Regions from separate parts of the Enterobacter sp. LM3 genome, predicted to be linked through region 4. Evidence: predicted binding sites of a transcription regulator. Region 4 holds the regulator's gene; each other region holds the start of a gene.
What was found. Region 4 encodes sigma-54, which starts transcription at its own class of promoters, with help from an activator protein. Its sites were predicted from a motif close to GTTGGCACANNTTTCGCTNT; they were not measured.

Region 1 (7,924 bases), on a different contig from region 4:
GGCTTTAGCCTGTAGCAGTGAGCCATTTTTTCCAGGCACGCGCATCGCATCGCCAAATGTGCAGAAAATGACGTCAGGCTGGCTGGCAATTTCGATACAGCTGTCGATGCGTCCCATTGGCAGAACGCAGACCGGACAGCCGGGGCCGTGGATAAACTCGATGTTTTCCGGCAGAAGCTGGTCGAGGCCAAATTTAAAGATCGCATGCGTGTGCCCGCCACACACCTCCATAATCCGTAACGGCTTTTCAGCGCTGTAGTTCAGCAGTGCAGCTCTCGTTTTCAGATGCCCGATAAGCTGCATTACCTGCTCGGGGGCGCGATATTCATCAACGTAACGCATGGGTTATTGCTCCTCGCCGTACAGCAGTGCGCCGACGTCAGGCTCAACGTCAAACATGTTTTGCAGGGCATCCAGCGTGTCGCGGGCTTCCGCTTCATTTATCACGCTCATGGCAAACCCCACGTGTACCAGTACCCACTGACCAAGGCGTGATTCACCGGTTTCATCGGTGCTGCCCACCAGCGTCAGGTCGACGTCGCGCAAAATGCCACAAACCTCAACTTTGGCCTGATTTCCGTCAATGGAGTGAATTTGTCCCGGGACACCTATGCACATCGTTCACTCTCCAGCCAGTTCAGCCAGGCGTCCATGCCGTCACCGCGCGTGGCGGACACCAGCAGGATCGTAATATCCGGGTTCACTTCGCGGGCGTACGCCAGGCATTTGTCCACGTCGAAGTTCAGGTACGGCAGCAAATCCACTTTGTTCAGCAGCATCAGCGAGGCGGCGGCGAACATGTGCGGGTACTTCAGCGGCTTGTCCTCCCCTTCGGTTACGGAGAGCACCGCCACTTTATGCCGTTCACCGAGATCGAAGCTTGCCGGACAAACCAGGTTGCCCACGTTCTCAATAAACAGGATGCCGTTATCTGTCAGCGGCAGACGCGGCGCGGCATCGGCAATCATCTGCGCATCCAGGTGGCAACCTTTACCGGTGTTAACCTGAATGGCCGGCGTGCCGGTTTCGCGAATGCGCGCGGCGTCGTTTACGGTTTGCTGATCGCCTTCAATCACCGCACAGGAGACACTTCCGTTCAGGCGTTTGAGCGTTTCCGTGAGTAGCGTAGTTTTGCCGGAGCCGGGGCTGGACACCAGGTTCAGTACCAGCTGCTTACGCGTGGCAAAGCGGGCGCGGTTACGGGCCGCGAGCTGGTTATTTTTGTCGAGTACGTTGATTTCGACTTCCAGCATCTGACGCTGGCTGATGCCCGGTGCATGCGTGCCCGCTTCGCCGTGGCCATAATGCAAATCGCCCGCACCGGATTGTTGAGGGGCAAAGGTGATACCGGTTATCACCGATGCGGGACGAGCCGCAGGGGAAAAGGGCGCGGAGCGAAACGCAGAGTGAGGACGGTGTTCATCCCCTTCTATATACAGGTTGCCTTCAGCACAACCGCAGGTACTACACATAATTTACTCCCTCTCGATTTCGAGGCGTTGGATCTGCATGCCGTCATCCGCCACGATGCGCAGCCCGGTGCTCTGGCACTGCGGGCAGCTCCGGACTTTTGATGACAACAGGGTGACGTACTGCTGGCACTGCTCGCACCAGCACTCTGCCTGCTGTTCTTCAATGTGAAGTTCACAGCCTTCCGCCAGTGTGTCGCGACACACCAGCTCAAAACAGAAGGTGAGGGCGCTGGTTTCGACACAGGAAAATGCCCCGATTTTCAGCCAGACACCGGTCACGCGTTTTGCGTTGTGCTGCACTGCCTGCTGTTCGATGAGCTCCAGCGCTCGCTGGCAGAGGGTGATTTCGTGCATGACGCCTCCTTAATGAATTGCCCCGGTAATGCAATAACAGTGCCAGCTTGATTTTTGTTAAGGCGTGACGATGTCAACGCTGTCGAAATGACACGTCGATACCGCTGAAGTGACAGCGGATGGTTACTTAAATTCATTAAAAATCAATGCATTAAAAACTGGCACGGAATCTGCTTAATAGCCGCAATCTCCACTAACCGGATACCTTTTATGACTATTTGGGAAATCAGCGAAAAAGCGGATTACATCGCGCAGCGCCATCAGCAGTTACAGGAGCAGTGGCACCTTTACTGCAACTCTCTGATTCAGGGCATCACCCTGTCGAAAGCCCGTCTTCACCACGCCATGAGCTGTGCAGCACAGGGTGATATGCGCTTTGTCCTCTTCGGCCACTTTACGATTTACGTCACGCTGGCAGACACCTTCAACAGCCACACCATCGAGTACTACGTCGAGACGAAAGAGGGCGACAGAGAGTGTATTGCGAAGGCGCAGCTGATGGCTGATGGCATGGTGGATGGTCATGTCAGCAACCGCGATCGTCAGCAGGTGCTGGAGCATTATCTGGAAAAAATCGCGCCAGTTTATAACGGTCTGTACACCGCCGTTGAACACGATCTCCCGGTCAACCTGAAGCAGCTGATGGATACAAAAACATCGGCGAATGTGGCCTGACCTGTGAGTGTCGATAAGTGTCGATAAGACAGTTTTTCGTCAAAAATGACTATCACCAGAGGATGACCCGGTGAACCGTTTTGTAATAGCTGACTCGACGGTCTGTATTGGCTGTCGAACCTGTGAGGCGGCGTGTTCGGAAACCCACCGCCAGCACGGGCTACAGTCCATGCCGCGCCTGCACGTTATGCGTAATGAAAAAGAGTCTGCCCCGCAGCTCTGCCATCACTGTGAGGATGCGCCGTGCGCGGCTGTCTGCCCTGTTAATGCCATCACCCGTGTTGATGGCGCTGTACAACTGAACGAAAGCCTGTGCGTGAGCTGCAAGCTGTGCGGCATTGCCTGCCCGTTCGGAGCCATTGAATTTTCCGGTAGCCGTCCGCTGCATATTCCGGCCAATACGAATTCGCCGAAAGCGCCACCTGCGCCACCGGCTCCGGCGCGCGTGAGCACGCTGCTGGACTGGGTACCTGGCGTGCGTGCGGTGGCGGTGAAATGTGACCTGTGCAGTTTTGATGAGCAAGGCCCGGCCTGCGTACGTACCTGCCCAACTAAGGCGCTGATTCTGGTCAATATTCGCGATATCGCCCGTACCAGCAAGCGTAAACGCGAGCTGACCATCGATACTGATTTTGGCGATCTTTCTCTGCTTCAGGCGCTTAACGAGGGGGCGAAATGAACGCGATGACGATGATTAACAGCGCGGTAGCGTACTATGCTGCCACCGCTATTCTGGCGCTGGTCTTCTCTTTTCATAAAACCCTGAGCGGCTGGATTGCGGGCATTGGCGGGGTAGTTGGCAGCCTGATGACACTGGCTGCCGGTGGAGTGATGTTGTCTGGCGGGCAATCCGCAGAAGCGGTGATGCCGCTTATCCACCACAGCATTCAGCTTACACCGCTGAATGCCATCTGGCTGGTGACCTTTGGCCTCTGCGGCGTGTTTATCAGCCTGTTCAATATCGACTGGCACCGCCATCACAATACCAAAGCAAACGGCCTGCTGGTTAACCTGCTGATGGCGACGGCGGTCTGTACCGTAACCGCCAGTAATCTCGGCGCGCTGGTGGTAATGGCAGAAATCATGGCGCTGTGCGGCGTGTTCCTGACCGGCTGTAGCACGTCCGGCAAACTGTGGTTTGCGCTGGGTCGCCTCGGCACGCTGCTGCTGGCGCTCACCTGCTGGCTGGTGTGGAGCCGTTACGGCACGCTGGATTTTTCCCTGCTGAATGAACGCACGCAGGTGCTGCCGTTTGGGGCGGATATCTGGCTGACGGGCGTGGTGGGTTTTGGCTTGCTGGCCGGGATCATTCCGCTGCACGGCTGGGTGCCGCAGGCGCATGCGAATGCCTCTGCGCCGGCGGCCGCACTCTTCTCGACGGTTGTCATGAAGGTGGGGCTATTCGGCATTCTGGCGCTGTCGCTGACGGGGGGGCAACCGCCGCTGTGGTGGGGCGTGGTGCTGCTGGTCGCTGGCATGGTCACGGCGTTTGTCGGCGGTCTGTACGCGCTGATGGAGCACAACATCCAGCGTCTGCTGGCGTATCACACCCTGGAAAATATCGGCATTATCCTGCTGGGTCTTGGCGCGGGAGTGACCGGGCTGGCGCTCAATCAACCGGCGCTGGTTGCTGCCGGGTTTATCGGCGGCTTGTATCATCTCGTCAACCACAGCCTGTTTAAAAGCACGCTGTTCCTCGGTGCTGGCAGCGTCTGGTTCCGCACGGGTCACCGTGATATCGAAAAGCTCGGCGGTATCGGCAAAAAAATGCCTGTGATTTCACTTGCGATGCTGGTGGGGCTGATGGCGATGGCCGCACTGCCGCCGCTGAACGGCTTTGCCGGTGAGTGGGTGATTTACCAGTCCTTCTTCGCGCTCGGCCAGAGCGACGTATTTACTGCGCGCCTGTCAGGGCCACTGCTGGCAGCGGGCCTGGCGATTACCGGGGCGCTGGCGGTGATGTGTATGGCAAAAGTCTACGGCGTGACTTTCCTCGGTGCGCCGCGCACGCGTGAAGCTGAAAACGCCTGCTGTGCGCCGGTACTGATGGCGACAAGCGTGGTCGCGCTGGCGCTGTGCTGCATTGCGGGGGGGATCGCTGCACCGTGGCTGCTGCCATTGCTGGGGAATGCGGTTCCACTGCCGTTGACCACGGCACATACCACCGTTTCCCAGCCGATGATTGCGCTGCTGCTGATTGCCGCACCGCTGCTGCCGTTTGTCCTGATGCTGTTCTTCAAACGTGACCGACTCGCTTCCCGCTCGCGCGGTACTGCATGGGCCTGCGGCTATGAGCATGAACAATCTATGGTCATCACGGCGCACGGTTTTGCCATGCCAGTAAAAGAGAACTTCTCCACCGTGCTGAAACTGCGCCACTGGCTGAACCCGGTAGGTTGGGTTCCGGGCTGGCAGAGTGCCGCTGCACCTGCATTGTTCCGCCGCCTGGCCGTTATTGAGCTGGCGGTGCTGGTGGTGATTGTGATTTCGCGAGGAGCCTGACATGAGTCTGTTACTGGCATTACTTCAGGCGCTGGTGTTATTCGCCGTTGCGCCATTGCTTTCCGGGGTGAGCCGCGTGGCGCGCGCCCGGATGCACAACCGTCGTGGGCCTGGCGTGCTGCAGGAGTACCGCGATCTCTTCAAATTGTTCACGCGTCAGAGCGTTGCACCGGATGCCGCAGGCTGGGTCTTCCGCCTGACGCCGTTTGTGATGGTGGGCGTGATGCTGACCATCGCCACCGCGCTGCCGGTGGTGACGGTCGGTTCTCCACTGCCGGTGCTGGGCGATCTGATCACGCTTATCTACCTCTTCGCCATCGCCCGTTTCTTCTTTGCGATTGCAGGCCTGGACACCGGTAGCCCGTTTACCGGCATCGGTGCCAGCCGCGAGGCGATGTTGGGTGTGCTGGTTGAGCCGATCCTGCTGCTGGGGCTGTGGGTCGCCGCGCAGGTGGCGGGGTCAACCCATATCAGCTTTATCACCGACACCGTCTACCACTGGCCTGTGGCCCGCTCCATTCCGCTGGTTCTGGCCTTGTGTGCCTGTGCGTTTGCCACCTTTATTGAGATGGGCAAATTGCCGTTTGACCTCGCCGAAGCGGAGCAGGAGCTACAGGAAGGGCCGCTGACCGAATACAGCGGTTACGGTTTTGCGGTGCTCAAGTGGGGGATCAGCCTCAAACAGCTGGTGGTGTTGCAGATGTTTGTGGGTGTCTTCTTCCCGTGGGGGCAGATGACGCACTTTTCCGTTGGTGGTCTGGTACTGGCCGCTATCGTTGCCGCACTCAAGCTGCTGGTTGGCGTGCTGGTGATTGCGCTGTTTGAAAACAGCATGGCACGCCTGCGTTTTGTCGCGACATCGCGCATCACCTGGGCTGGTTTTGGTTTTGCATTTTTAGCGTTCGTCTCCTTTCTGGTGGCGTGATTGAAGAGAGTTTTTATGTCTGAAGAAAAGAAAGGTCAGCAGTATCTCGCCGCGTTGCATCAGGCTTTCCCGGGCGTGGTGCTGGACGAAGGCTGGCAAACCAAAGACCAGGTAACCATCACCGTGAAGGTGAACTACCTGCCGGAAGTGGTGGAGTTTCTTTACTACCAGCAGGGTGGATGGCTGTCGGTGCTGTTTGGTAACGACGAGCGTCAGCTGTGCGGGAACTATGCGGTCTACTACGTGATGTCGATGGAGCAGGGCGAGAAGTGCTGGCTCACCGTGCGTATCGAAGTTGACCCGAATAAACCGGAGTATCCATCCGTAACGCCGCGCGTACCGGCTGCCGTCTGGGGCGAACGTGAAGTGCGTGATATGTACGGCCTGGTGCCGGTCGGCCTGCCGGATGAGCGCCGTCTGGTGCTGCCGGATGACTGGCCGGACGAACTTTATCCGCTGCGTAAAGACAGCATGGACTACCGCCAGCGTCCGGCACCGACCACCGACAGTGAAACCTACGAGTTCATCAACGAGCTGGGAAGTAAAAAGAACAATGTGGTGCCAATCGGCCCGCTGCACGTCACTTCCGATGAACCGGGTCACTTCCGCCTGTTTGTTGATGGCGAGAACATTATCGACGCCGACTACCGCCTGTTCTACGTCCATCGTGGCATGGAAAAACTGGCAGAAACCCGCATGGGTTATAACGAAGTGACGTTCCTCTCCGACCGCGTGTGCGGTATTTGCGGCTTTGCCCACAGCACGGCCTACACCACCTCGGTGGAAAACGGAATGGGGATCGTGGTGCCGGAGCGAGCACAGATGATCCGCGCCATTCTGCTGGAAGTTGAACGTCTGCACTCGCATCTGCTCAACCTCGGGCTGGCCTGCCACTTCGTCGGCTTTGACTCCGGTTTTATGCAGTTCTTCCGCGTGCGTGAAGCATCGATGAAAATGGCGGAAATCCTCACCGGGGCGCGTAAAACCTACGGTCTGAACCTGATTGGCGGGATCCGCCGCGATCTGCTGAAAGACGACATGATCAAGACCCGTCAGCTTGCGCAGCAGATGCGTCGCGACGTGCAGGAGCTGGTCGATATGCTGCTCAGCACGCCAAACATTGAGCAGCGTACCGTCGGTATTGGCCGCCTCGATCCTGAGATTGCCCGCGACTTCAGCAACGTCGGCCCGATGGTGCGCGCCAGCGGCCACGCTCGCGACACCCGTGCCGACCACCCGTTTGTCGGCTATGGCTTGCTGCCGATGACGGTACACAGCGAGCAGGGTTGTGACGTGATCTCCCGCCTGAAAGTGCGTATCAACGAAGTCTTCACCGCGCTGAATATGATCGACTTCGGGCTGGATAACCTGCCGGGCGGCCCGCTGATGGTGGAAGGCTTCACCTACATTCCAAACCGCTTTGCCCTCGGTTTTGCCGAAGCGCCACGCGGAGACGACATTCACTGGAGCATGACCGGCGACAACCAGAAGCTCTACCGCTGGCGCTGCCGTGCGGCCACCTACGCCAACTGGCCAACCCTGCGCTACATGCTGCGCGGCAACACGGTGTCTGATGCGCCGCTGATCATTGGCAGCCTTGATCCGTGCTACTCCTGCACCGACCGTATGACGGTGGTGGACGTGCGTAAGAAGAAAAGTCAGGTGGTGCCGTACAAAGAGCTTGAACGCTACAGCATCGAGCGTAAAAACTCGCCGCTGAAATAAGGACTCGTCATGTTTACCTTTATCAAAAAAGTGATCAAAACCGGCACCCAGACCAGCAACTATCCACTGGAGCCGATGCCGGTCGATAAAAACTTTCGTGGCAAACCGGAGCACAACCCCCAACAGTGCATCGGCTGCGCGGCCTGTGTCAATGCCTGCCCGTCGAACGCCCTGACGGTGGAAACTGACCTGAAAACCGGTGAGCTGGCCTGGCAGTTCAACCTCGGGCGTTGCATCTTCTGTGGCCGCTGCGAGGAGGTTTGCCCGACGG
Region 2 (7,924 bases), on a different contig from region 4:
CTGGGTTATACGGTAGCACAAAGCTAAACGGAGCCTGTTTGCCTTCTGTACGAACGACGCGTTGCGACAGCACTTTCGACGGCGCATCAGCCAGCGAAGCGTCAGACAACGTCACCGTTAATACCGCATCTGGCGGCAAAGCGACTTTCTGACGGATCCAGATCGTACCAGAAACATTTGGCTGCTGAATGGACTGCTGTGAAAGTGTATTAATCCCATACGGATCTGCGGCTGGTACCTGGGCGCTCTTACCTGCGCAGGCAGACAATGCCACCGCAATAGCTATACCACTTAGCATGGGTACGAGTTTCATTGAAGTCTCCTTATCATCAATGCACCAGCGGGATCGATCCCACCCGATGTCGTTAGCATTCACATAACGTAAACAAGTGTGGCACAAATCACTTATTAATGCCTGATTTCGACCCATTATTCAGATTATTCCACCCATCTGACCACTTTCATTTCTGCGTTATACTCTGCGTATCTTTCGCTACGGCGTTTATTGAGGACGACTATGAGTCAGGCACTAAACAATCTGCTGACATTACTGAATCTGGAAAAAATTGAGGAAGGACTCTTTCGCGGACAGAGTGAAGATTTAGGCTTACGCCAGGTCTTCGGAGGGCAAGTCGTAGGACAGGCGCTGTACGCAGCTAAGGAGACCGTCCCTGCAGACCGTCTGGTGCACTCATTTCACAGCTACTTTTTACGCCCTGGAGATAGCACGAAACCGATTGTGTACGACGTTGAAGTGCTGAGAGACGGTAACAGTTTCAGCGCACGCCGCGTGGCGGCCATTCAGAATGGCAAGCCTATCTTTTACATGACGGCTTCATTCCAGGCTCCGGAGCCGGGTTATGAGCATCAAAAAGTGATGCCTCCAGCCCCTTCTCCGGATGAGCTCAAATCAGAGACGGATATTGCCCGCGCGCTGGCGCATCTGTTGCCGACACAGATGAAAGAGAAGTTTATCTGTGACAAGCCGCTTGAGATCCGCCCTGTCGAATTCCATAACCCGATGAGAGGCCACACCGCCGAGCCAAAACGCCAGGTGTGGATCCGCGCCAACGGTATCGTGCCGGATGATTTTCACGTCCATCAATACCTGCTGGGCTATGCTTCCGACTTCAACTTCCTGCCGGTTGCGCTACAGCCGCACGGCGTTGGGTTCCTGGAGAAAGGGATGCAGGTCGCAACGATCGACCACTCCATGTGGTTCCACCGTCCGTTCGATATAAACGACTGGCTGCTCTACAGTGTGGAGAGCACTTCGGCATCCAGCGCGCGCGGATTTGTTCGCGGAGAATTTTACACCAAAGCGGGCATTCTGGTGGCCTCGACGGTGCAGGAAGGGGTCATGCGAAACCGGGGATGATTTTGTGCGGCCTGATGTCCTCACCCTGGCCCTCTCCCACGGGGAGAGGGAATAAACACTAAAAAAGGCAACCGAGGTTGCCTTTTTGCAATTTATCAGGCGTTGTACGCATTCTCGCCGTGGCTGTTCACGTCCAGACCTTCGCGTTCCTGCTCTTCCGGTACACGCAGACCCACTGTCATATCCGCCAGTTTATAGCCGATGAAGGCCACAACGGCAGACCACACAACGGTGATGGCGATACTTTCCAGCTGCACCAGCAACTGATGAACCATTGTGACGCCTTCTGCGTAACCAACACCACCCAGTGATTTTGCGGCGAAGATACCGGTCATGATACAACCAATGATGCCGCAAACACCGTGTACGCCGAACACATCGCAAGGGTCATCAACGCGCAGAACGCGTTTCAGTGCGGTAACACCCCACAGACCTGCCAGCCCCGCCGCCAGACCGATGAGCAGCCCCCCGCCGACACCGACATAACCACACGCAGGGGTGATACCAACCAGACCGGCAATCGCACCAGAACATGCTCCCAGCAGGGAGGGTTTACCGCGAATAGCCCACTCACCAAATACCCAGGAGAGGATGGCACCCGCCGTTGCCACAACGGTGTTCACAAAGGCCAGCGCGGCGATTTCGTTAGCTGCACTTGCAGAACCTGCGTTGAAGCCGAACCAGCCAAAATAGAGAATTGCGGTACCGGTAAACACCATTGGCAGGTTATGCGGCTTGAACGCTTCTTTACCAAAGCCCACACGTTTACCAATCAGGTACGCCCCCACCAGACCCGCCACCGCGGCGTTGATGTGTACAACAGTACCGCCCGCAAAGTCCAGCGCGCCATGCGTCGCCAGCAGACCACCGCCCCAGACCATATGGGCAATTGGCACGTAGGAGAGCGTCAGCCAGACGACCACGAAGATCAGCACCGCAGAGAAACGGATACGCTCAGCCAGCGCCCCCACAATCAGACCCACAGTGATACAGGCAAATGAGCCCTGGAAAGCGACGTGGATATACTGATAGAAGCTGCCCATCAGGGCGGTCAGTTCAATATTTTTCAGCATCGCCCAGTTGAAGTTGCCGAAGAAGGCGTTGCCTTCCCCGAATGCCAGCGAGTAACCGTAGACAACCCACAGTACGCACACCAGCGCGAACGTTACGGCAACCTGCGTCAGCATGGAGAGCACGTTTTTACCGCGGATCAGACCGCCGTAGAACAGCGCAATACCAGGAATAGACATGAACAGCACCAGCGCGGTACTGATCATCATAAAAGCGTTATCGGCTTTGTCTACCACCGCAGGGGCTGCAGCCATTGCCAGGCCCGGCAGCAGTGCCAGAGAACCCAGAGCCGTTTTGATTGTTGCTATCTTCATTTTCTCGATCCCTATCACTGTGTGCCAGGAGTTACTTACAATGCCGCTTCGTCGGATTCGCCGGTGCGAATGCGAATGACGCGCTGCAATTCGGCAACGAAAATTTTGCCGTCGCCAATTTTGCCGGTGTAGGCCGCTTTGCTAATGACATCAATGACTTCATCAAGCTGGTCATCGGCAATTGCGACATCAATTTTTACTTTTGGCAGGAAGTTAACGCTGTATTCCGCCCCGCGATAAAGCTCGGCATGACCTTTCTGACGACCAAAGCCTTTCACTTCGGTGACAGTCAGTCCCTGAATACCCATAGAAGACAACGCTTCACGCACGTCTTCGAGTTTGAATGGTTTGATTACAACCGTAACCAGCTTCATAAATCCCCTCCAGTCAGAATTCGGTAATGGCCGCAGCTAACACGTATGAGATATTGCAAGCGGTGTGCCAGAATTAAAAACAGAGGAGAAAAGCGGTGTAATGCGTGCGGAAAGGCATTGCCCGACTTACAGAGGAAAAAAAACGCACCATGACAGTGCATGGTGCGTTTCCGTTTTGCACCAACAGTAATGACTGTTAGCGCGTTGCCTGATTTTGGTGCATCAGGCGCTAAGCGACTCTTCTTCGCGCGCGCTGGCGGCCAGCTCTTCTCCGGCCAGTTGCAGCTGGTACATCTGCCAGTAGCGCCCTTTTGCCTCTAACAGCTCCCGATGCGTACCGCGTTCGACGGCCTGCCCGCGATGCAGCACCAGAATGGTATCGGCTTCAACAATGGTTGACAGGCGATGTGCGATGACCACCAACGTCGTATGGTCACGCACGGCGGCCAGCGCCTGCTGGATAGCCTGTTCGGTACCGGAGTCGATACTGGCCGTCGCTTCATCCAGAATCAGCACCTGCGGCGTTTCAATCAGTACACGCGCCAGCGCCAGAAGCTGCTTTTGCCCGACGGAGAGATTATTCCCCTGCTCACCCAGCCGGGTGTTGATACCGTCGCTAAATTCGCGTGCCAGGTCAGCCAGCTGTACTTTTTCCAGCACCTCCCAGACCTGCTCATGGGTATATGGCCGCCCCAGCGTCACGTTAGCGTAGAACGTATCCGCCATCACGACCGGATCTTGCTGCACCATCGCAACGCCTTTACGTAACACGTTGTGGCTGAGCGACACGAGCGGACGCCCGTCCAGACGAATTTCGCCCTGCGTTAAAGGGTAATACCCCATCAGCAAACTCGCCAGGGTGCTCTTGCCGCTGCCGGTATGCCCCACCAGCGCCACAAAACCACGCGACGGCACATCAAGGCTAATGCCCTGCAACACCAGCCGGTCGTCACGGTAGGCAAACGAAACATTATCAAAAGCAATCGCCCCGCTTTTCAGGGGGTGTTCATCATTGCCATAGGTCTGACGCGGCCTGTCCATCAGCTCGAAGACGCGCTCCCCTGCCACCACGGCCTGTTGCAGCATGGATTGCTGGGTAGTGAGCTCTATAAGCGGCTCGTTAAGGCGTCCGAGGTAGCTAATAAACGCGTACAGAACACCCACTTCAATCGTACCGTTTGAACTCAGCCCAAAGAGCATCAACAGGCCGCAGAGCACCAGCGCCGAGAAGAGGCTTAACAGTGGGCGCAGCAAGAAACCGTCCAGTCGCAGCGTCTGCATACGCGCCATATAGTGCGAACGGCTGGCTTCACCCATTCGCTCACCAAAGCGCGCCTGCTGGCGGAACTGCTGAATGACGCTCATCCCGTTGATCACTTCGTTGAAGCCATCATTAATATCGGCCAGATAGGCTCGCACGCGACGCACAATTGGCGTGCTGTAGCGTTGATAGATGACCATCACGATTAACACTGCCGGGAAGATGGTGATCGCCACCAGTGCCATGCGCCAGTCGAGGCTGAACATGGCCACCAGCATGGCACCAATCAGCGCAGCACTGCGCAGCACGGTCGCCACGACGGTGACGTACAGATCGCGGATCACCTCGGTATCGTTGGTAACGCGTGAAATAACCTGCCCAACCGGCTGGATATCAAACTCGCTCAACGGCTGGCGCAGTGCCGCATCCATAACATCTGTACGCAGCTGCTGTACCACGCCAACGGCTGCCCGGTTAAAGAGCAGCGATTGCGCATAGTGCAGCCCGGCCGCCGTCAGCTGTAACCCAACGTAGACCACACCTAAGCCTGCCACCAGTCCCAGCGGCAGATAGCTTTTCGCCACCATGTTGTCGATGAAATAGCTGATGAGCAAAGGGCCACTCACCTCAGCAATGGCCGCAATCCACAGCAAAAGCACGGCAAGGGACAGTGGTTTCCGCCACGGCGAACCATAGGCGAGCAGGCGTTTGAGCGTTGGCCACTGCGTTCCAGGCTTACGCATTTGCGGCCTCCTCATCCTGTTCAGGAGCATCGTCCAGCGCCGCTTCAAGCTGTTGGTAACGATACATATCACGATACCAGCCAGGCTGCCCGGCCAGCTGGTCATGCTGCCCGCGCTGGGCAATATGCCCGTGCTGCAACACCAGAATCTCGCTGGCTTCCGTCAGCGCCGACAAACGGTGCGCGCTGATGATCACCGTGCGTCCTTCTCCCCACTGGCGAAGGTTATGCAGGATCTGGTGCTCAGTACGGCCATCGACGGCGGAAAGCGCATCGTCCAGGATCAGGATTTCGGCATTCAGCAACAGCGCACGCGCAATCGAAATACGCTGCTTTTGCCCGCCGGAAAGCATGACACCGCGCTCACCAACTTCCGTTTCATAGCCCTGTGGCAGGCGTAAAATATCGTCGTGCACGCTGGCTAAACGCGCCACATGTTCAATTTCTTCCTGTGTCGCTGTGGGGTGACCGAGCGCAATATTGTTCGCCACAGTGTCAGAAAACAGGAACGGCGTCTGGCTGACTACCGCCAGACGTCTGCGCCAGTCGTCCAGCAGCAGCTGCGTCAGAGGGCGATCGTGGAAACGAATGTCGCCCTGTGTCACATCAAAGTGACGCTGGAGCAGCGACAGAACGGTGCTTTTCCCGGAACCCGTCGGGCCACAGATACCCAGCATCTGGCCGGGGGATAGCGTGAAATTCACATTTTCGATCACCGGATGTTCCGTGTGTGGGTAGGTAAATTCACGAATATCCGCTTTCATCACGCCACGCCCTTCCGGCACCGGTTCGCTACCATCATTGACGACTGGCGCTTCGGCCAGCATGGCGCGAATGCGGCTGTAGGCAGCACTGCCGCGCTCAACAATGTTGAACATCCAGGCCAGCGCCAGCATCGGCCATATCATCAGCCCCAGATACATCGCAAAACTGGTCAACTGGCCGAGGGTCATCGACCCCTGTACCACCATCCAGCTCCCACCGCCAATGGCCAGCAGGTTCGCCATACCGATCGCGATATATATCGTCGGGTCAAAACGCGCATCAATGCGCGCGACACGCATGTTTTTCGCCCCCGTATCCGCCGCATCGGCCGCAAACAGCGCAGATTGTCTGTCCTCCAGACCGAACGCTTTGATCATGCGAATACTGGTCATACTCTCCTGAGTACGATCGTTAAGCGATGAAAATGCCGCCTGCGCCAGCTTGAAACGTTCATGAAGCTTTTCACCGTAGCGGTTGATCGCCAACGCCATCAATGGCATCGGCAGTAACGCCAGCAGGGTCAGCTGCCAGCTGATCTGGGTAGACATCACGATCAACACCGCGCAGCCCATCACCAGAGAATCCACCAGCGTTAACACCCCTTCCCCGGCGGCAAACACCACGCGATCCACGTCGTTGGTGGCGCGGGCAATGAGATCCCCGGTGCGATGACGCAGGTAAAACTCAGGATGCTGACGACTCAGCTGGCGATAAAAATCTTCGCGCAGCTCTACAGCCAGCTGATAGGACGCGCCAAATAAAAGCACACGCCAGACGTAGCGCAGCAGGTAAACAATTACCGCGGTCAGCACCAACGTACCAACCCACATCAACACCCGTGCGGTGGTGTAATGCTGTTTCGTGACGCCATCCACGACAAACCCCACCACTTTCGGCGGGATCAGCTGCAAAATGGCAATGATAATAAGCAGGCATACTGCGCCGAGGTAGCGTTGCCACTCCCGACGAAAGTACCAGCTTAATTGGGCAAATAATCGCACGCGGTTTGTTCCTGAAGGTATTATTCCGGCAACGCCGGGACGTTATTTAATTAATCAATGGGTAATGCGGTGGTGTATTTAATCTGTTCCATCGCAAAGCTTGAGGTGACGTCCGACAAGCCCGGTACGCTGTTGACCAGCCGCTTGTAAAAATCATCATAACGCTTCATATCGGCGACCTGGACGCGCATCAGATAATCGTATTCCCCTGCCATACGCCAGAAGCCGAGTACTTCCGGCATGTCAGAAACCTGGGTCACGAAGCGGCAATACCACTCGCTGCTGTGGTGCTGCGTTTTTATCAGCACAAATGCCGTCAGCCCAAGCCCCAGCTTTTCAGGGTCCAGCAACGCAACGCGCCCCAACAGAATGCCGTCATCTTCCAGCTTCTTGAGTCGCTTCCAGCAGGGTGTGGTGGTCAGATTAACGGCATCTGCCAACGCCTGCAAAGAGAGGGTGCAGTCGCTTTGCAGCAATGAAAGCAGCTTGCGGTCAATTTTATCTAGCATACCCACCTCACAGAGAAAATTTTTCTCCCTTCATTCTATTTTAAAGGCCAGATAGCAACAATTTTTTCTGTGCTTTTCGCTATGCTGGGCACAAAATGACAAACGGATAACTACGATGAATAGCACCTGGGTTAAACATGCCATCAGCGAAATCAATGCCGACTACCAGCGCTCGGCAGATACCCATTTAATCCGCCTCGCCCTGCCGGGACTGGCTGGCATTCAGCTCTACCTGAAGGATGAAAGCACCCATCCAACCGGTAGCCTGAAGCACCGCCTGGCGCGTTCGCTATTCTTATACGGTTTATGTAACGGCTGGATCAAAGAAGGCACCACCATCATTGAATCCTCATCGGGTTCAACCGCCGTATCCGAAGCCTACTTTGCCCGTCTGCTGGGTCTGCCGTTTATCGCCGTGATGCCCTCCTGTACGGCGAAACGCAAAATAGAGCAGATCGAATTTTACGGCGGACGCTGCCACTTTGTGGAAAGCGCCTGCGAAATCTATG
Region 3 (7,924 bases), on a different contig from region 4:
AGCGCAAAATCACCGCCGCCCCGGTAGTGGATGAGAGCGGCAAGCTGTGCGGTGCCATCAACCTGCAGGACTTCTACCAGGCCGGAATTATTTAACCCTTCAGCCCCAGACGCTTCGCCAGCCGGTGCAGGTTGGCGACGTCGGTTTCCAGCGCCCGCGCGCATGCCGCCCAGCTGCGGTTGTTCTGCTCCAGCGCGCGAGTGATCATCTGACGCTGAAACTCCTCTGTCGCGTCGCGCAGGTTTTCATTGGCAATCTCTGGCGCAGCCTGAGTGACGGCCTGAACGCTTTCATCATGCAGCGCAAAATGACGCGCGTGGATCACCACTTCATCGCCTGAACGTGTCGCCCGCGCCAGCACCACCGCGCGGTGGATCGCATGTTCCAGCTCGCGCACGTTACCCGGCCAGCCGTAGCTCAGCAGATGACTGCGCGCACCCGGGCTTAGCACGACCCGGGAAAGCCCCATTTTGAGCCGACACTGCTCGCAGAAATAGCCCGCCAGCAACACCACATCTTCACCACGCTCGCGCAGCGGCGGCACGGAAAGCGGGAACACACTCAGGCGATGGAACAAATCAGCACGAAAATTCCCGGCCAGCACCTCTTCGCGCAGATCCCGGTTAGTCGCCGCCAGCACGCGCACGTCCACCCGTAAGCTGCGGTCATCGCCCACGCGCTGAATATCGCCGTACTGCAACACGCGCAGCAATTTAGCCTGTAACGACAACGACAATTCGCCAATTTCATCGAGGAACAGCGTGCCGTTATCCGCCATTTCAAACTTGCCGCTGCGGTTGCTGATAGCCCCGGTAAATGCCCCTTTAACGTGACCAAACAGCTCGCTCTCCGCCACGCTCTCCGGCAGTGCGGCACAGTTAAGGTACACCAGCGGATTCACCGCACGCGGTGACGCTTCGTGAATCGACTTTGCCACCAGCTCTTTACCAGTGCCGGTTTCCCCGAAGATCAGTACGTTCAAATCGGAGGCGGCCACGATGTCGACCTCTTTTTTGAGCTGGACCATGCCCGGCGACAGGCCAATCATCTCCGTATGAGCCACCTGCTCAAATGCCGACGGGCTACCAGGAAGAATGTTCTGGCTCTCCAGTTGTTCAATCAGCAGGGCATTATTCAGCGCCCCGGAGGCCAGCGCGGCAATCAGCCGCAGCTCTTCGTCGCTGAAAGTATCAAACTGGTCTGGCGACATCCCGTCGAGGGTCAGCGCGCCAATCAGATTTTGTCCGGCAAACAATGGCAGGCCGATGCAGGCGTGTACCTTCAGGCTCTCCTGCCCGGGGATCAGACCGTCGTAAGGATCGGGTAAATCACTGTCTGCCGGGAAGCGCACCACATCACCCGCACGGGCGATGGTTTCCAGACGCGGATGGCCTTCCAGGGTAAAGCGCCGTCCGAGTACGTCCTGCGCCAGCCCGTCGATGGCCAACGGAATAAATTGCCGCCCTTCGTAGCGGAGTAGTGCCGAAGCGTCACATGCCAGCACGTGACGCAGTGTGGAGATCAGCCGCTGAAAGCGATCCTGATGCCCAATACCGGTTTGCAGTTCAATGGCGATTTTCGCCAGCACGTCTACGGAAAAACTCATCTGCGCCTCACTGTCATTTTGACAACTCATATTGTCATATTGACAGCTTCAGTGATAGTCATAATGACTACCCATTACGGATAACAAAATAAAAAATACATAAAAATCAATATAATAAAAAGTTGGCACGCAACTTGATATAAGCAAAACATCTTATTTAAAAATGCCGTATTAATTGAGGTTGCTATGTCTATTCTGGTTAAAAATAACATTCATTGGGTTGGCCAACGTGACTGGGAAGTACGTGATTTCCACGGAACGGAGTACAAAACGCTGCGCGGCAGCAGCTATAACAGCTATCTCATCCGTGAAGGGAAAAACGTGCTGATTGATACCGTCGATCACAAATTCAGCCGCGAGTTCGTGCAGAACCTGCGTAACGAAATCGACCTGGACGCACTCGACTACATCATCATCAACCACGCGGAAGAAGACCACGCCGGTGCGCTGACCGAGCTGATGTCTTACATTCCGAATACCCCTATTTATTGCACCGCCAACGCTATCGACTCCATTAACGGCCACCACCACCATCCGGAGTGGAATTTCCATACCGTAAAAACCGGCGACTCACTGGATATCGGTAACGGCAAACAGTTGATCTTCGTTGAAACCCCCATGCTGCACTGGCCTGACAGCATGATGACCTACATGACCGGCGACGCGGTGCTGTTCAGTAACGACGCCTTCGGCCAGCACTACTGCGACGAACGTCTGTTCAATGACGAAGTGGATCAGACCGAACTGTTTGAGCAGTGCCAGCGCTACTACGCCAACATCCTGACCCCGTTCAGCCGTCTGGTCACGCCAAAAATCACCGAGATCCTCGGCTTCAACCTGCCGGTAGATATGATTGCCACCTCTCACGGCGTGGTGTGGCGTGAAAACCCAACCCAGATTGTGGAGCTGTACCTGAAATGGGCAGCAGATTATCAGGAAGACCGCATCACACTCTTCTACGACACCATGTCCAACAACACCCGCATGATGGCTGACGCCATTGCCCAGGGTATCAACGAAGTTGACCCGAATGTGGCGGTAAAAATCTTTAACGTGGCGCGCAGCGATAAAAACGAGATCCTGACCAACGTCTTCCGCTCTAAAGGCGTGCTGGTAGGCACCTCCACCATGAACAACGTGATGATGCCGAAAATTGCCGGCCTGGTGGAAGAGATGACCGGCCTGCGTTTTCGTAACAAACGCGCCAGCGCCTTTGGCTCACACGGCTGGAGCGGCGGTGCGGTAGACCGTCTGTCTACCCGCCTGCAGGATGCCGGTTTTGAGATGTCCATGAGCCTGAAGGCAAAATGGCGTCCGGATATCGACGCACTGGAACTCTGCCGCCAGCATGGCCGTGACATTGCACGTCAGTGGGCGCTCGCTCCATTACCAGACGTGGCGGTAAAAACCAGCGCACAACAGGAAGCCTGCGCCTGTGCTGCGGCCGCCACCGCTAACCTCGGCCCGCGCATGCAGTGCAGCGTCTGCCAGTGGATCTACGACCCGGAACTGGGCGAGCCGCTGCAGGATGTTGCCCCAGGAACGCCGTGGAGCGATGTGCCAGACAACTTCCTTTGCCCGGAATGTTCGCTCGGTAAAGACGTCTTTGATGAGCTGGGTACGGAGGCAAAATGAGCAACGGTATCGTCATCATCGGCTCGGGCTTTGCTGCCCGCCAGCTGGTGAAAAATATCCGCAAACAGGATGCTAATGTGCCGCTGACGGTGATCGCCGCCGACAGCATGGATGAGTACAACAAACCTGATTTAAGCCACGTCATTAGCCAGAACCAACGTGCCGACGATCTCACCCGCCAGAGCGCGGGAGAGTTCGCGGAGCAATTTAACCTGAACCTGTTTCCGTACACCTGGGTTACCGATATCGACGCTGCCGCCCATGTGGTGAAAGCGAAAGAGAAAACCTGGCAGTACGACAAGCTGGTTCTGGCTACGGGGGCATCAGCGTTTGTGCCACCGGTTGAAGGGCGTGAGCTGATGATTACGCTCAACAGCCAACAGGAGTATCAGGCCAGTGAAACGTGGCTTCGTGACGCGCAACGGGTGATGATTGTCGGCGGCGGCCTGATTGGCACTGAGCTGGCGATGGATTTCTGTCGTGCGGGTAAATCCGTCACTCTGCTCGACCACGCTGCCAGCATTCTGTCAGCGCTAATGCCCGCAGAAGTAAGCAGTCGCTTACAGCATCGTCTGACCGATATGGGTGTACATCTGCTGCTGAAATCTCAGCTGCAAAGTCTGGCTAAAACAGAGAACGGTATTCGCGTCACGCTCGACCGTAATCGCCATGTTGAGGTGGATGTGGTGGTTGCGGCCACGGGTCTGCGTCCGGAAATCGGTCTGGCGCAACGTGCCGGAGCCGGGACGAACCGTGGCGTGAAGGTGGACAGCTACCTGCAAACCACGCAGCCGGATATTTACGCGCTGGGTGACTGCGCCGAAATCAACGGCCAGGTACTGCCGTTCCTGCAGCCGATTCAATTAAGTGCGATGTATCTGGCGAAAAATCTGCTTGGCGCTTCTGCACCACTGAAATTACCCGCCATGCTGGTGAAGGTGAAAACACCGGAGTTACCGCTGCATCTCGCAGGCGAAACGCAGCGCCAGGATCTGAACTGGCACATCGCTATTGAACCCCAGGGCATGGTGGCCCGGGGATCCGATCATGACGGTCAGGTGCGCGCTTTTGTGGTTAGTGAAGACCGGATGAAGGAGGCTTTCGCACTACTGAAATCATTGCCCGCTTAACCCTCTTACCACGCTTACTTAACCTTAGGATTTTCTTATCCGTAGCCCCGACGTCCCGGGGCTTTTTTTTTGCGTATTTTATTCAACAAAAGAATACAAATCAGATAAATCATCGTCATTAATCCCTTATTCATTACATCCATGAATATTTAAATGCGGAACACCTGAAAAACATCAACCTGTTTTATTCCATGTTCCCGGCTTACTCTGACAGTGAATTAATCAGCCGGAGACATCCCATGGCCACTTTTAGCAAAGAGCTTAACTATCTTTCTGCCTATTTTAAACAGACAAAGAAAGCAGAACATATTTTATTTCGCTGGCTGTATCTCAGCCCGGAAGCCCGTATTGAGCGTCTGCGTGAATTGATGATGCCGATGAGCAATGTTAAGCGGTAACCACCTGGTGACCCTACGCTGACGCGGGCCTGTGGATTTTGCAGGCCGGGTAAGCGTAGGGTCATCAGGTAAAAAACAGGAACAAATTATTTAACTCTTCATCGTTTATTTAAAGAATGACTTATTAAAAACATCACAGAAATTAATTTATCCCACATCACACTTTTCTTCTTCACGCTTTTACATTAAAACAAAAACTGTTGTTTTTCGTTGTGAATGATGTCCTCTTTGGGATCCTGTCTCATGAACGCATATCGCAACATTACCCGTTGCCGCTATATCATTACGCCTGGGCCAACCTGACGTTTTTAATATTCCGTTTATATCGCGTGGATTCGTGGCCACATATGGCCTTCCGTACAGCACGGTATTGATACCTTCAGCGTGCTGGACGAGCCCGCGCTGAAGATCCGCCCGCAGATCGAAGCCTGATACATCCCCTCACCCTCCGCCAAAATGGCGAGGGTGAGGGAATAAAACCGGAACACTTTATATATCCCTGCCTTATTTATTCCGCAAAACCACTTACACTCTCATCATGCCCCTTTCACCACCGGTACGTCGTCATGCGCCAGCTTCAGAAAATCCGTCAGTATCAACGGCTTTACCAGCACTACGGTGCGGAGCCAAAGCCCACGACTATTGCTGAAGTTGCTGAGGTCGCGCTGTGCAGTGAACGTCATGTGCGCACGTTACTGCGCCAGCTCACGCAAAGCGGATGGTTAAGCTGGCATGCGCACCCAGGACGTGGACATCGCGCCATTCTGCATTGCCTGGCGACCACCAGTGAACTCAGCGCGCCGCTGATGCACGCTTGTCTCGAAAAAGGGGATTACCAGAGTGCATTACAGCTGGCCGATGGCGATCCGGCCAGTCTGCATCACATCATCACCCCATTTTTGGGCGGGAAATGGCTTAAGCACCAGCCAACCTTGCGTATTCCGTGGTATCGCCCGCTGACGTCACTTCATCCGGCACTACAGCGCCGCCGCGCCGAACAGCATATTATCTGCGCGGTACACGCAGGGCTGACGCGCTATACACCCGGTCAGCCGCACCCGATACCCGATTTAGCCCATCACTGGAATGCCAGTGAAGACAAACGCCGCTGGCGTTTTTACCTGCGCAGCGGCGCACACTGGCATAACGGGCAAGCCATTAGCGATGAAGATATTCTCAGTGCGCTACAACAGGTACTGGCTGACCCGGCACGTAATGTGGGGTTGAGACACGTTAAGGAGACGTCGCTTGTCGCCCCCTGGTGTCTGGAGATAAACCTGAACACGCCTGATGCCATGCTGGCACACCGTCTTGCGCATCACGTTTGTCGTCTTCCGCACCCGCAACAGCCTGATGTCGGTGCCGGGCCGTTTGCCATCGCCCATCACCACTCGCACTACCTGCGCCTTGAGCGCCAGCCCTGGTACTTTGCCGCTCATCCACTGCTGCATGCGATTGAGTTCTGGCGAACCCGCACAGAAGCAGATAAACCGGCGTGGATCACCGTCGGGAAGGGACAAAACGCGCAGGAAGCCATTACCTCGACCAGCGAGGGATTCGCGTGGTTAATGGTGAACGCCACATTGCCCCCACCGCTGGCTGCCTGGCTGCGCCGGGAAATTCTGTCAATTAATCAGCAACATTTTGCCCATCGGGATGATTTAGAAACCAGGACGGCATTACTGCCTGGCCTGACGACACCAGAATATCCGGAAACATCCGGAGTAAAACTTCCCGCCACCCTTGCGCTGGTTTGCTACCACACCCCAGAACTGTGCGAGCTGGCCAGCATGCTGCAAACGCGTCTGAGAAAGCACGGTTGCGAATTGACAATCAGCAGGAAAGATCGCGAAGAATGGCATACACATAACGCACTGACGCAGGCCGATCTGTTGCTCGGTGACTATCTGGCGGGCGGACTTCCGGGATTTGCGCTGGCAGAGTGGTTTACTGACGAACCGGCCTGGGCCACTGCACTGGGTGAAGACATATGGCAAAAAGAGAAGCAGAAGCTGATGGGATATTGCGGGAGCGAGGAGAGCCTGAGTAACCTCCTGCCCTCCTTTTTTCAATCTCTGCTCGAAAGCGGCGCATGTACGCCGCTGTTCCACTATCGCTATCGCATCAACACGATGGAAAATGTGCAGGACATTGTGCTGACGGCCGGAGGCTGGCTTGATTTCACTCGCGCCTGGTTACCCCCCGCTCAGGAACGCACGACCAGCGCATCGTAGCCACGCCAGCGGTAGTTGATCATGGAGATCAGCCAGCAGGCGATAAACAGCCCCACCACCACAAATCCGGCGTTGCCCAGGTTGTCATTAACCTCGCCAATCAGATCCCAGATGCCACCGGTCAGGGCAAATTTGTCCATCAGCAGACCCAGCGCTTCCAGGCCGCCGATGAACAGGGCCACCACCACAGAGGTACCGGTGATGGTCATGTTGTAGTAGAGCTTGCGCTGCGGTTTGTTGAATGCCCAGCCGTAGGCTCCCACCATCAGCAAATTGTCGAGGGTATCCACCAGCGCCATACCGCTGGCGAAAAGTGCCGGGAAGATCATGATTGACCACACCGACATGCCGTTTGAGGCACTGGCGGCGGAGATCCCAAGCACGCCAATTTCCGTCGCGGTATCAAATCCCAGACCGAACAGGAAACCAACCAGATACATCTGCCAGCTCTTGTTTACCAGGCGAAACGTTGCACCAAACAGCCAGTTCATCACCCCACCAGATGCCGGAAGCGTGATGTCGCCGCACGTTGGATGACCGTTTTTCAGCGCCTGAAAATTACGCCAGACGCCACGTAAAATCACCATATTGACCAGCGCCATCGCCAGCAGAAACGTCGCAGAAACCGCCGTACCAATCAGGCTGCCCGTCTCATGAAACCAGGCCATATTCTTCTGAAACGCCGTGGCCGTAGCGGCAATGGCAATGGAGGCCAGCACCACGATGGTGGAGTGCCCCAGTGAAAACCACGCCCCCACACCGGACGGGCGTTTGCCCTGTTGCATCATCTTACGCGTAACGGTATCAATGGCCGCAATGTGGTCGGCATCCACCGCATGACGCAGTCCGTAGCACCAGGCGAGCAGGCTTGCCGCCATCAGCGCCGTGCTGCCGCTGAAGGTTTGCCAGGCCCATCCCCAG
Region 4 (7,924 bases):
CGGATGAAAAAGTCTTCCGTCACAACGTCTCGCTGACTTACGAGCAGTGGCTGGATTACCCGGACGGACGGAAAGCCTGTTTTGAGATCCGCAAGGTACCGTACTATGACCGCGTCGGGAAACGTCACGGCCTGATGGGCTTTGGCCGCGATATTACCGAGCGTAAGCGCTATCAGGATGCGCTTGAGCGTGCCAGCCGTGACAAAACCACATTCATCTCCACCATCAGTCACGAACTGCGCACACCGCTGAACGGGATTGTCGGGTTAAGTCGCATTTTGCTGGATACCGATCTGACCAGTGAACAGGAGAAATACCTTAAAACGATCCACGTCTCGGCGGTCACGTTGGGCAATATCTTCAATGATATTATCGATATGGATAAGATGGAGCGCCGTAAGGTCCAGCTTGATAATCAGCCGGTTGATTTCACCAGCTTCCTTGCCGATCTGGAGAACCTTTCCGGTTTGCAGGCGCAGCAAAAGGGGTTGAGCTTTGTCATGGAGCCAACGCTGCCGTTGCCGCATAAAGTGGTGACGGACGGTACGCGTCTGCGACAAATTCTGTGGAACCTGATCAGTAACGCCGTGAAGTTTACCCAGAAGGGGCGGGTTGCAGTGCGTATCCGCTATGATGACGGCGATATGCTGCACTTTGAGGTGGAAGACTCAGGGATTGGTATTCCGCAGGAAGAACAGGACAAAATCTTCGCCATGTATTATCAGGTGAAGGACAGCCACGGCGGTAAGCCTGCAACGGGGACCGGTATTGGCCTGGCGGTGTCTAAACGTCTTGCGAAGAGTATGGGTGGGGATATCACGGTGGCCAGCCTGGCGGGCAAAGGTTCTACCTTTACCCTGACGGTGCATGCGCCAGCGGTGGCAGAAGAGGTTGAGGATACCTTTGAAAACGACGATATGCCGCTGCCAGCGCTGCACGTTCTGCTGGTGGAAGACATTGAGCTGAACGTGATTGTGGCTCGTTCAGTGCTGGAAAAACTGGGCAACAGTGTGGATGTGGCGATGACCGGGAAAGCCGCACTGGAGATGTTCACTCCGGGTGAGTATGACCTCGTCCTGCTGGATATTCAGCTGCCGGATATGACCGGCCTGGATATCTCACGTGAACTGACGAGCAAGTATGCTGCCGACGATCTGCCGCCGCTGGTTGCGCTGACGGCGAACGTGCTGAAAGACAAAAAAGAGTACCTCGATGCCGGTATGGATGATGTGCTCAGCAAGCCGCTGGCGGTGCCTGCCCTGACCGCCATGATCAAGAAGTTCTGGGATACCTGTGATGAAGAGGAAAGCACCATGACGTCAGTTGATAGCGCAAAAGCACAAGCAATACTGGATACCGCCATGCTGGAGCAGTATATCGATCTGGTTGGCCCAAAACTGATTACCGACGGTCTGGCCGTGTTTGAAAAAATGATGCCGGGCTACCTGAGTGTGCTGGAGTCTAACCTGACCGCGCGTGACCAGAAAGGTATCGTCGAAGAGGGGCATAAGATCAAAGGCGCGGCGGGTTCGGTCGGGCTACGCCACCTGCAACAACTGGGACAACAAATTCAGTCGCCTGATTTACCTGCCTGGGAAGATAACGTGGGTGATTGGGTTGAAGAGATGAAGCAGGAGTGGCAGAACGATGTGGCGGTACTGAAAGCCTGGGTGGATACCAGAAAAAAATGACCCCGGTTTAACCGGGGTGCGCGAATACTGCGCCAACACCAGGGAAATCGTGGCTGCGCCTGATATTTCTTTCGTGTTGTTTTTGCTTACGACGCAGCCTGAATATTTGGGCCGCACGCAGATAAGATAGCAAATCTTAAATGATTTGTTACATGAATCAGTGAAATGTGTGAAGCATAGCGTTTTAATCAGAATTATTAATGTGCTTCAGTGAGTTGCATAGAAGGAACGTCATGATGAAAAAGATTGGTGTCGTGCTGAGCGGATGCGGTGTTTACGATGGTTCGGAGATACATGAAGCCGTCATTACCCTCCTGGCATTGGCCCGGCATGGTGCTGAGGCGATCTGTTTCGCGCCGGATAAAAACCAGACGGATGTTGTCAATCATCTGACTGGTGAATCGATGGCAGAAACCCGTAACGTGCTGACTGAAGCCGCACGTATTGCGAGGGGGGAGATCCATCCCCTGATTCAGGCCGATGCCACGGAGCTGGACGCGTTAATTGTGCCTGGTGGGTTTGGCGCGGCCAAAAACCTCAGTACCTTTGCGGCCCAGGGTGCGGAATGTCATATCGATCCGGATTTAAAAGCGTTGTCACAGGCGATGCATGCGGCGGGTAAACCGCTGGGCTTTATCTGTATTGCCCCGGCGATGCTACCCAAAATTTTTGATTTCCCGCTGCGCCTGACCATCGGGACGGATATTGATACTGCAGAGGTCATTGAAGATATGGGGGGCGAACATGTGCCTTGTCCGGTCGATGACATTGTGGTTGATGAAGACAACAGGATCGTTACCACACCTGCGTATATGCTGGCGCAAAATATCGCAGAGGCCGCCACGGGCATTGAAAAGCTGGTGGACAGAGTGCTGGTTCTGACTGAATGAGTCGCCAGTTTGCTGTGGGTACGTGGGTGAAATGTACCCTGTTACGCATTGCGCTCGTGCTGGCTGTTTTCTGGGGCGGCGGGATCGCTTTATTCAGCATTATGCCGGTACCGTTTTCGGCCGTGATGGTTGAGCGCCAGCTCGGCGCATGGCTCTCCGGTGATTTCAGCTATGTCGCTCACTCTGACTGGGTGAGCATGGATGAAATTTCCCCGTTCATGGGACTGGCTGTGATTGCCGCAGAAGATCAAAAATTCCCGGAGCACTGGGGTTTTGACGTGGCGGCCATTGAGAAGGCTCTGGCCCATAACGAACGCCACGAAAACCGCGTGCGCGGGGCCTCGACGTTGTCACAGCAGACGGCAAAAAATCTGTTTTTATGGGATGGTCGAAGCTGGGTACGAAAAGGGCTGGAAGCGGGTTTGACGCTGGGGATGGAAACGGTCTGGAGCAAGAAACGTATTCTGACCATCTACCTGAATATCGCCGAGTTTGGTGACGGCGTGTTTGGCGTTGAAGCGGCCGCACAGCGTTATTTCAATAAACCGGCCAGCCGGTTGAGCCTCTCTGAGGCTGCGTTGTTAGCGGCAGTATTACCGAATCCCGTTCGCTTTAAGGCCAGTGCGCCATCGGGTTATGTGCGCAGCCGTCAGGCATGGATTATGCGCCAGATGCGTCAGCTAGGTGGGGAAGGATTTATGGAGAGAAATAAGCTGATGTAGGGCGGGTAGGCGTAGCGCCACCCGCCTGAGAGACAGGGATCAGTCTTCGTCAAACCCGGCGTTAAACAGGGCAATCACCGCTGCCAGCGCTTCCACTTCCTGTGGGCCAGTGGCTTCTACTTCGATCTGGCGGCCTTTGGCCGAGTCCAGCATCAGCAGTGCAATCACGCTGTTTGCTTCCGCCTCGGTACCTTCATCGTTACGCAGCAGAACCTCTGCATCGAAACCCTGCATCAGCTCAAACAGTTTCATTGCCGGGCGTGCATGCATGCCCAGCTTGTTGGTGATCTCAACGGTGTGTTTTACGGTCATGTTTTACGTTTTTCCAGCGTACGATGACGGGACTGAACGTTCTTCCCGCGCGAACGGAAGTAGTCGGCCAGCTGTTCGGCGATGTAAACCGAACGATGTTTACCGCCGGTACAACCAATCGCCACTGTCAGGTAGCTACGATTGTTTGTCTCCAGCATAGGTAACCATAGCTCAAGGTAGCTTCGCGTCTGGTAGATAAAATTGTGAACTTCTGTGTGCCTGTCGAGGAAGGCCGCCACGGGTTTATCCAGACCGGTCATAGGACGCAGTTTTGGATCCCAGTGCGGGTTCGGCAGGAAGCGCACGTCGAAAACATAATCCGCATCGATAGGAATACCGTGCTTAAAGCCGAAGGATTCGAACACCATCGTCAGTTCACGTTCGCGTTTGCCCAGCAGGCGGGTACGCAACATCTCTGCCAGCTCATGAACGGACATTTCGGAGGTGTCGACAATCAGATCGGCACGGGAGCGCAGCGGCTCCAGCAGATCGCTCTCTTCGTCGATAGCGCTTTCCAGAGAGAGATTTTTACTGGAAAGAGGATGCAAACGACGGGTATCGCTGTAGCGACGAATCAGGGTGTTGCGGTCAGCATCAAGGAACAGCAGCTGAGGTGAGAAAGACTCCGGCAGGTTGCTCATCGCCTGCTCAAAGATTTCTGGTGATTCGGGCATGTTACGGACGTCGATACTGACGGCCGCCGAGATTTGCCTGTCGGCAAGCGTCCGCGCCAGATCGGGCAGTAACACGACCGGCAGGTTATCTACGCAGTAAAAACCCATATCTTCCAGCGCACGCAGGGCGACAGATTTTCCCGACCCTGAACGACCGCTGACGATCATCAGCACCATGTTCCGTTTCTCCTCAGGACAACAGATGTGAAGGCCATCTCCCGGTTATGCATCATCCTGATTGCCTTCTGCTTCAGTGATAATCTGATAGAGCTCTTCATCACTTTGGGCTGAACGCAGTCGACGGCAAATGGTTTTATCGGCCAGACGTTTAGCAACCAGCGAAAGCGTATGCAGATGCGTTTTCGTCTGGTCGGCAGGAACCAGCAGCGCGAAGAGGAGATCGACGGGCTGGTTATCAATGGCATCGAAGGCGATAGGCGTTTCCAGCTGCACAAATACACCGACGGCACGCAATGTGTCTTCTTCCAGTTTGCCGTGCGGGATCGCGATGCCGTTGCCGATGCCGGTACTGCCCATTTTTTCGCGGGTCAGAATCGCTTCGAACACCACCTGCGGCGGCAGTCCCAGCTGTTTTGCGGCCAGTTCACTGATGATCTCCAGCGCACGTTTTTTGCTCTGGCAGTGAACGCCACTGCGGGTACATTCCTGGTTAAGGACATTGCTCAGTTGAAGAGCGGAATCGTTGTTCATCATAATTTCACCTAAGCGCTAACTGCACAAATGGCCTGTTGTGTTTCACAACAGGCCTGTCTGCACCCGTTAACTGCCCGGACAATTAGTGTTGTTTCAGTTTATCTTTATGTTTATTTAGCTGCCGCGCAAGCTTGTCAATCAAGCCGTCGATAGCAGCGTACATGTCTTGCCCTTCCGCACTGGCATGGAGTTCACCCCCGTTCACGTGCAGGGTTGCATCCGAGATATGAGTCACTTTCTCCACTTTCAACACAATATAGACCTGATTGATCCTTTCGAAATACTGCTCGAGTTTCGCGAACTTAGCGTTCACAAAATCGCGCAAAGCGTCAGTGATTTCGACATTGTGTCCTGTGATGTTGAGCTGCATAGTGTCTTCCTTATCGGTTGTGTCAGACCAGTTGTTTACGCTGGTTAGACGGCGGAATGGATAAAGACTCTCGATACTTCGCAACAGTGCGGCGTGCCACCATAATACCCTGGTCGGACAGCATGGTGGTTAACTTACTGTCACTCAGTGGCTTCGCGGGATTCTCCGCGGCGATCAACTTCTTCACCAGTGCGCGGATCGCCGTTGACGAGGCTTCGCCACCGCCTTCGGTGTTCACATGGCTGGAGAAGAAATACTTAAGCTCAAAAATGCCTCGCGGACTGTGCAGATACTTCTGCGTGGTCACACGAGAAATGGTTGATTCGTGCATTTCGACGGCCTGGGCGATGTCCGCCAGTACCATCGGTTTCATATACTCTTCGCCCTGCTCGAAGAATGCCTGCTGCTGCTCGACAATACAGCGGCTCACGCGCAGTAGCGTATCATTTCTGCTCTCCAGACTTTTGATCAACCATCGTGCTTCCTGCAAATTGCTACGAATATATTGATTATCGGAGTCGTTGCGCACGCTGGTGCACATGGAGGCATACTGCTGGTTGATTTGCAGGCGAGGGATGCTGTCGGAATTCAGTTCAACGACCCAGCGGTCATTATGTTTTCTCACCAGTACGTCCGGAATGACATATTCCGGTTCGCTGGTCTGGATCGACTGTCCGGGTCGCGGATCGAGCGACTGAATCAGGTTAACCGCCTCTTTCAGCACTTCTTCTTTCAGACGCGTGACGCGCATGAGCGTGCGGAAATCATGGTTAGCCAGAAGATCCAGATGATCGCTGATGATTAAGCGGGCTTCTTCGATCCACGGCGTCTCTTTACTGAACTGCGACAGCTGGATCAAAAGGCAATCACGGAGATCTTTCGCCGCCACGCCAACCGGGTCGAAGCGTTGGATACGCTTCAAAACGGCTTCAATCTCTTCGGGCTCGATCTCTTCGTCACCGATACTTTCGAGGATTTCTTCCAGCGTGACGGTCAAATAGCCAGTGTCATCAACGGCATCGACGATAGAGGTCGCAATCGCGCGATCGGTATCAGAGAAAGGGGTGAGCTCTACTTGCCACATCAGGTAATCCTGCAGCGACTGGGTAGTTTCACCCTGATAAACCGGTAGCTCATCGTCCTGGTAGTCTGCACGCGTCCCGGAAGGCGTTCCGGCGGTGTAGATTTCATCCCAGCTGGCATCCAGAGGAAGCTCGTCCGGCATCTCTTTTTGCTCGAGAGCATCAACGGTGTCGAGTGTTTCGGTGTCCTGCGACTGCTGGGTATCTACCTCGTCATGAAGATCGGCTTGCTCCAGTAACGGATTGCTGTCCAGTGCTTGCTGGAGCTCCTGCTGGAGTTCTAATGTAGACAGTTGCAGCAGGCGAATTGCCTGCTGTAACTGCGGCGTCATTGCCAGTTGTTGGCTGAGCCTTAATTGCAAACCTTGCTTCATGTTCAGAGCATTTTTCTCCGGTTCGGCGTTACGTTACCTCTACCCTATCAGAGTCTGAAGTCTTCCCCAAGATACACGCGCTTAACATGATCATCTTCGAGGATCTGCTGCGGCGTACCGTGGGCAATCAGATGGCCCTGGCTAACAATATAGGCGCGTTCACACACGGCCAGCGTTTCACGGACGTTGTGGTCAGTGATCAATACGCCAAGCCCGCTGTCGCGCAGGTGTTCAATAATGCGTTTAATGTCGATAACGGAGATTGGGTCAACGCCCGCAAACGGTTCATCCAGAAGGATAAATTTCGGGTTTGCAGCCAGCGCACGGGCAATCTCAACACGACGGCGTTCACCACCTGACAGCGCCTGACCCAGGCTGTCACGCAGGTGCTCAATGTGAAATTCTTCCATCAGTTCATTCGCGCGATCCTGACGCTGTTCGCTGGTCAGGTCGTCGCGAATTTGCAGTACCGCCATCAGGTTATCGAAAACGCTCAGACGGCGGAAAATGGAGGCTTCCTGAGGCAGATAGCCGATACCGCGACGCGCGCGCGCATGCAGTGGCAGAAGGCTGATGTCTTCGTCATCAATGACAATGTTGCCAGCATCACGCGGCACAATGCCAACAACCATGTAGAAAGTCGTGGTTTTACCCGCACCGTTTGGGCCGAGCAGGCCAACGATTTCGCCGGAGTTGACGGTCAGACTGACATCTTCCACGACACGGCGGCCCTTATAGGCTTTCGCGAGATTTTTTGCAGTTAATGTTGCCATAACGAATTAGTTACTCTTCTTCTGTGCCGGGGCCTGGCCCTTACCTTTGTCCTGCAGCTGCGATGGAACAAGCACGGTGGTTACGCGTTTGCCTTTCTCGCTGGAAGCCTGCATTTTTTGCTCTTTCACCAGATAGGTGATCTGGTCACCGGTGATATTGCTGTCCAGCTGTTCCAGGTAGGCATTACCGGTCAGGATGACAAGATCCTTCGCCAGCTCATAGTGCATATGTGTGGCATGACCTTTTACCGGCTTACCGCTGTCCTGCATCTGATAGAAGGTGGCCGGGTTGCCATAGCCATCAATAATTTCTTTGCCTTGC

Region 1: hypA (hydrogenase maturation nickel metallochaperone HypA) is a predicted target of sigma-54. The motif match lies at 1,854-1,873, and genes of this name have one in related genera.
Region 2: glnK (P-II family nitrogen regulator) is a predicted target of sigma-54. The motif match lies at 3,190-3,209, and genes of this name have one in related genera.
Region 3: norV (anaerobic nitric oxide reductase flavorubredoxin) is a predicted target of sigma-54. The motif match lies at 1,728-1,747, and genes of this name have one in related genera.

The regions. Positions count from the first base shown of each region.
Region 1 covers NZ_JBJURN010000003.1:111,136-119,059, reverse strand. The annotation lists gene hypD (hydrogenase formation protein HypD) at 1-342, opposite strand, end outside; gene ACJ9N4_RS04695 (HypC/HybG/HupF family hydrogenase formation chaperone) at 346-618, opposite strand; gene hypB (hydrogenase nickel incorporation protein HypB) at 609-1,472, opposite strand; gene hypA (hydrogenase maturation nickel metallochaperone HypA) at 1,476-1,826, opposite strand; gene hycA (formate hydrogenlyase regulator HycA) at 2,037-2,501, shown strand; gene ACJ9N4_RS04675 (4Fe-4S dicluster domain-containing protein) at 2,572-3,180, shown strand; gene hycC (formate hydrogenlyase subunit 3) at 3,177-5,003, shown strand; gene ACJ9N4_RS04665 (respiratory chain complex I subunit 1 family protein) at 5,005-5,928, shown strand; gene hycE (formate hydrogenlyase subunit HycE) at 5,944-7,653, shown strand; gene ACJ9N4_RS04655 (formate hydrogenlyase complex iron-sulfur subunit) at 7,663-7,924, shown strand, end outside.
Region 2 covers NZ_JBJURN010000009.1:135,031-142,954, reverse strand. The annotation lists gene ACJ9N4_RS12280 (YbaY family lipoprotein) at 1-313, opposite strand, end outside; gene tesB (acyl-CoA thioesterase II) at 518-1,378, shown strand; gene amtB (ammonium transporter AmtB) at 1,474-2,763, opposite strand; gene glnK (P-II family nitrogen regulator) at 2,799-3,137, opposite strand; gene ACJ9N4_RS12260 (SmdB family multidrug efflux ABC transporter permease/ATP-binding protein) at 3,360-5,141, opposite strand; gene ACJ9N4_RS12255 (SmdA family multidrug ABC transporter permease/ATP-binding protein) at 5,134-6,906, opposite strand; gene ACJ9N4_RS12250 (Lrp/AsnC family transcriptional regulator) at 6,957-7,415, opposite strand; gene ACJ9N4_RS12245 (PLP-dependent cysteine synthase family protein) at 7,531-7,924, shown strand, end outside.
Region 3 covers NZ_JBJURN010000003.1:94,113-102,036, forward strand. The annotation lists gene gutQ (arabinose-5-phosphate isomerase GutQ) at 1-95, shown strand, start outside; gene norR (nitric oxide reductase transcriptional regulator NorR) at 92-1,606, opposite strand; gene norV (anaerobic nitric oxide reductase flavorubredoxin) at 1,793-3,241, shown strand; gene norW (NADH:flavorubredoxin reductase NorW) at 3,238-4,371, shown strand; gene ACJ9N4_RS04600 (hypothetical protein) at 4,611-4,769, shown strand; gene ACJ9N4_RS04605 (SgrR family transcriptional regulator) at 5,336-7,003, shown strand; gene ACJ9N4_RS04610 (HoxN/HupN/NixA family nickel/cobalt transporter) at 6,976-7,924, opposite strand, start outside.
Region 4 covers NZ_JBJURN010000024.1:11,653-19,576, forward strand. The annotation lists gene arcB (aerobic respiration two-component sensor histidine kinase ArcB) at 1-1,691, shown strand, start outside; gene elbB (isoprenoid biosynthesis glyoxalase ElbB) at 1,928-2,581, shown strand; gene mtgA (monofunctional biosynthetic peptidoglycan transglycosylase) at 2,578-3,303, shown strand; gene npr (PTS phosphocarrier protein NPr) at 3,343-3,615, opposite strand; gene rapZ (RNase adapter RapZ) at 3,612-4,466, opposite strand; gene ptsN (PTS IIA-like nitrogen regulatory protein PtsN) at 4,512-5,003, opposite strand; gene hpf (ribosome hibernation promoting factor) at 5,086-5,373, opposite strand; gene rpoN (RNA polymerase factor sigma-54) at 5,396-6,829, opposite strand; gene lptB (LPS export ABC transporter ATP-binding protein) at 6,877-7,602, opposite strand; gene lptA (lipopolysaccharide ABC transporter substrate-binding protein LptA) at 7,609-7,924, opposite strand, start outside.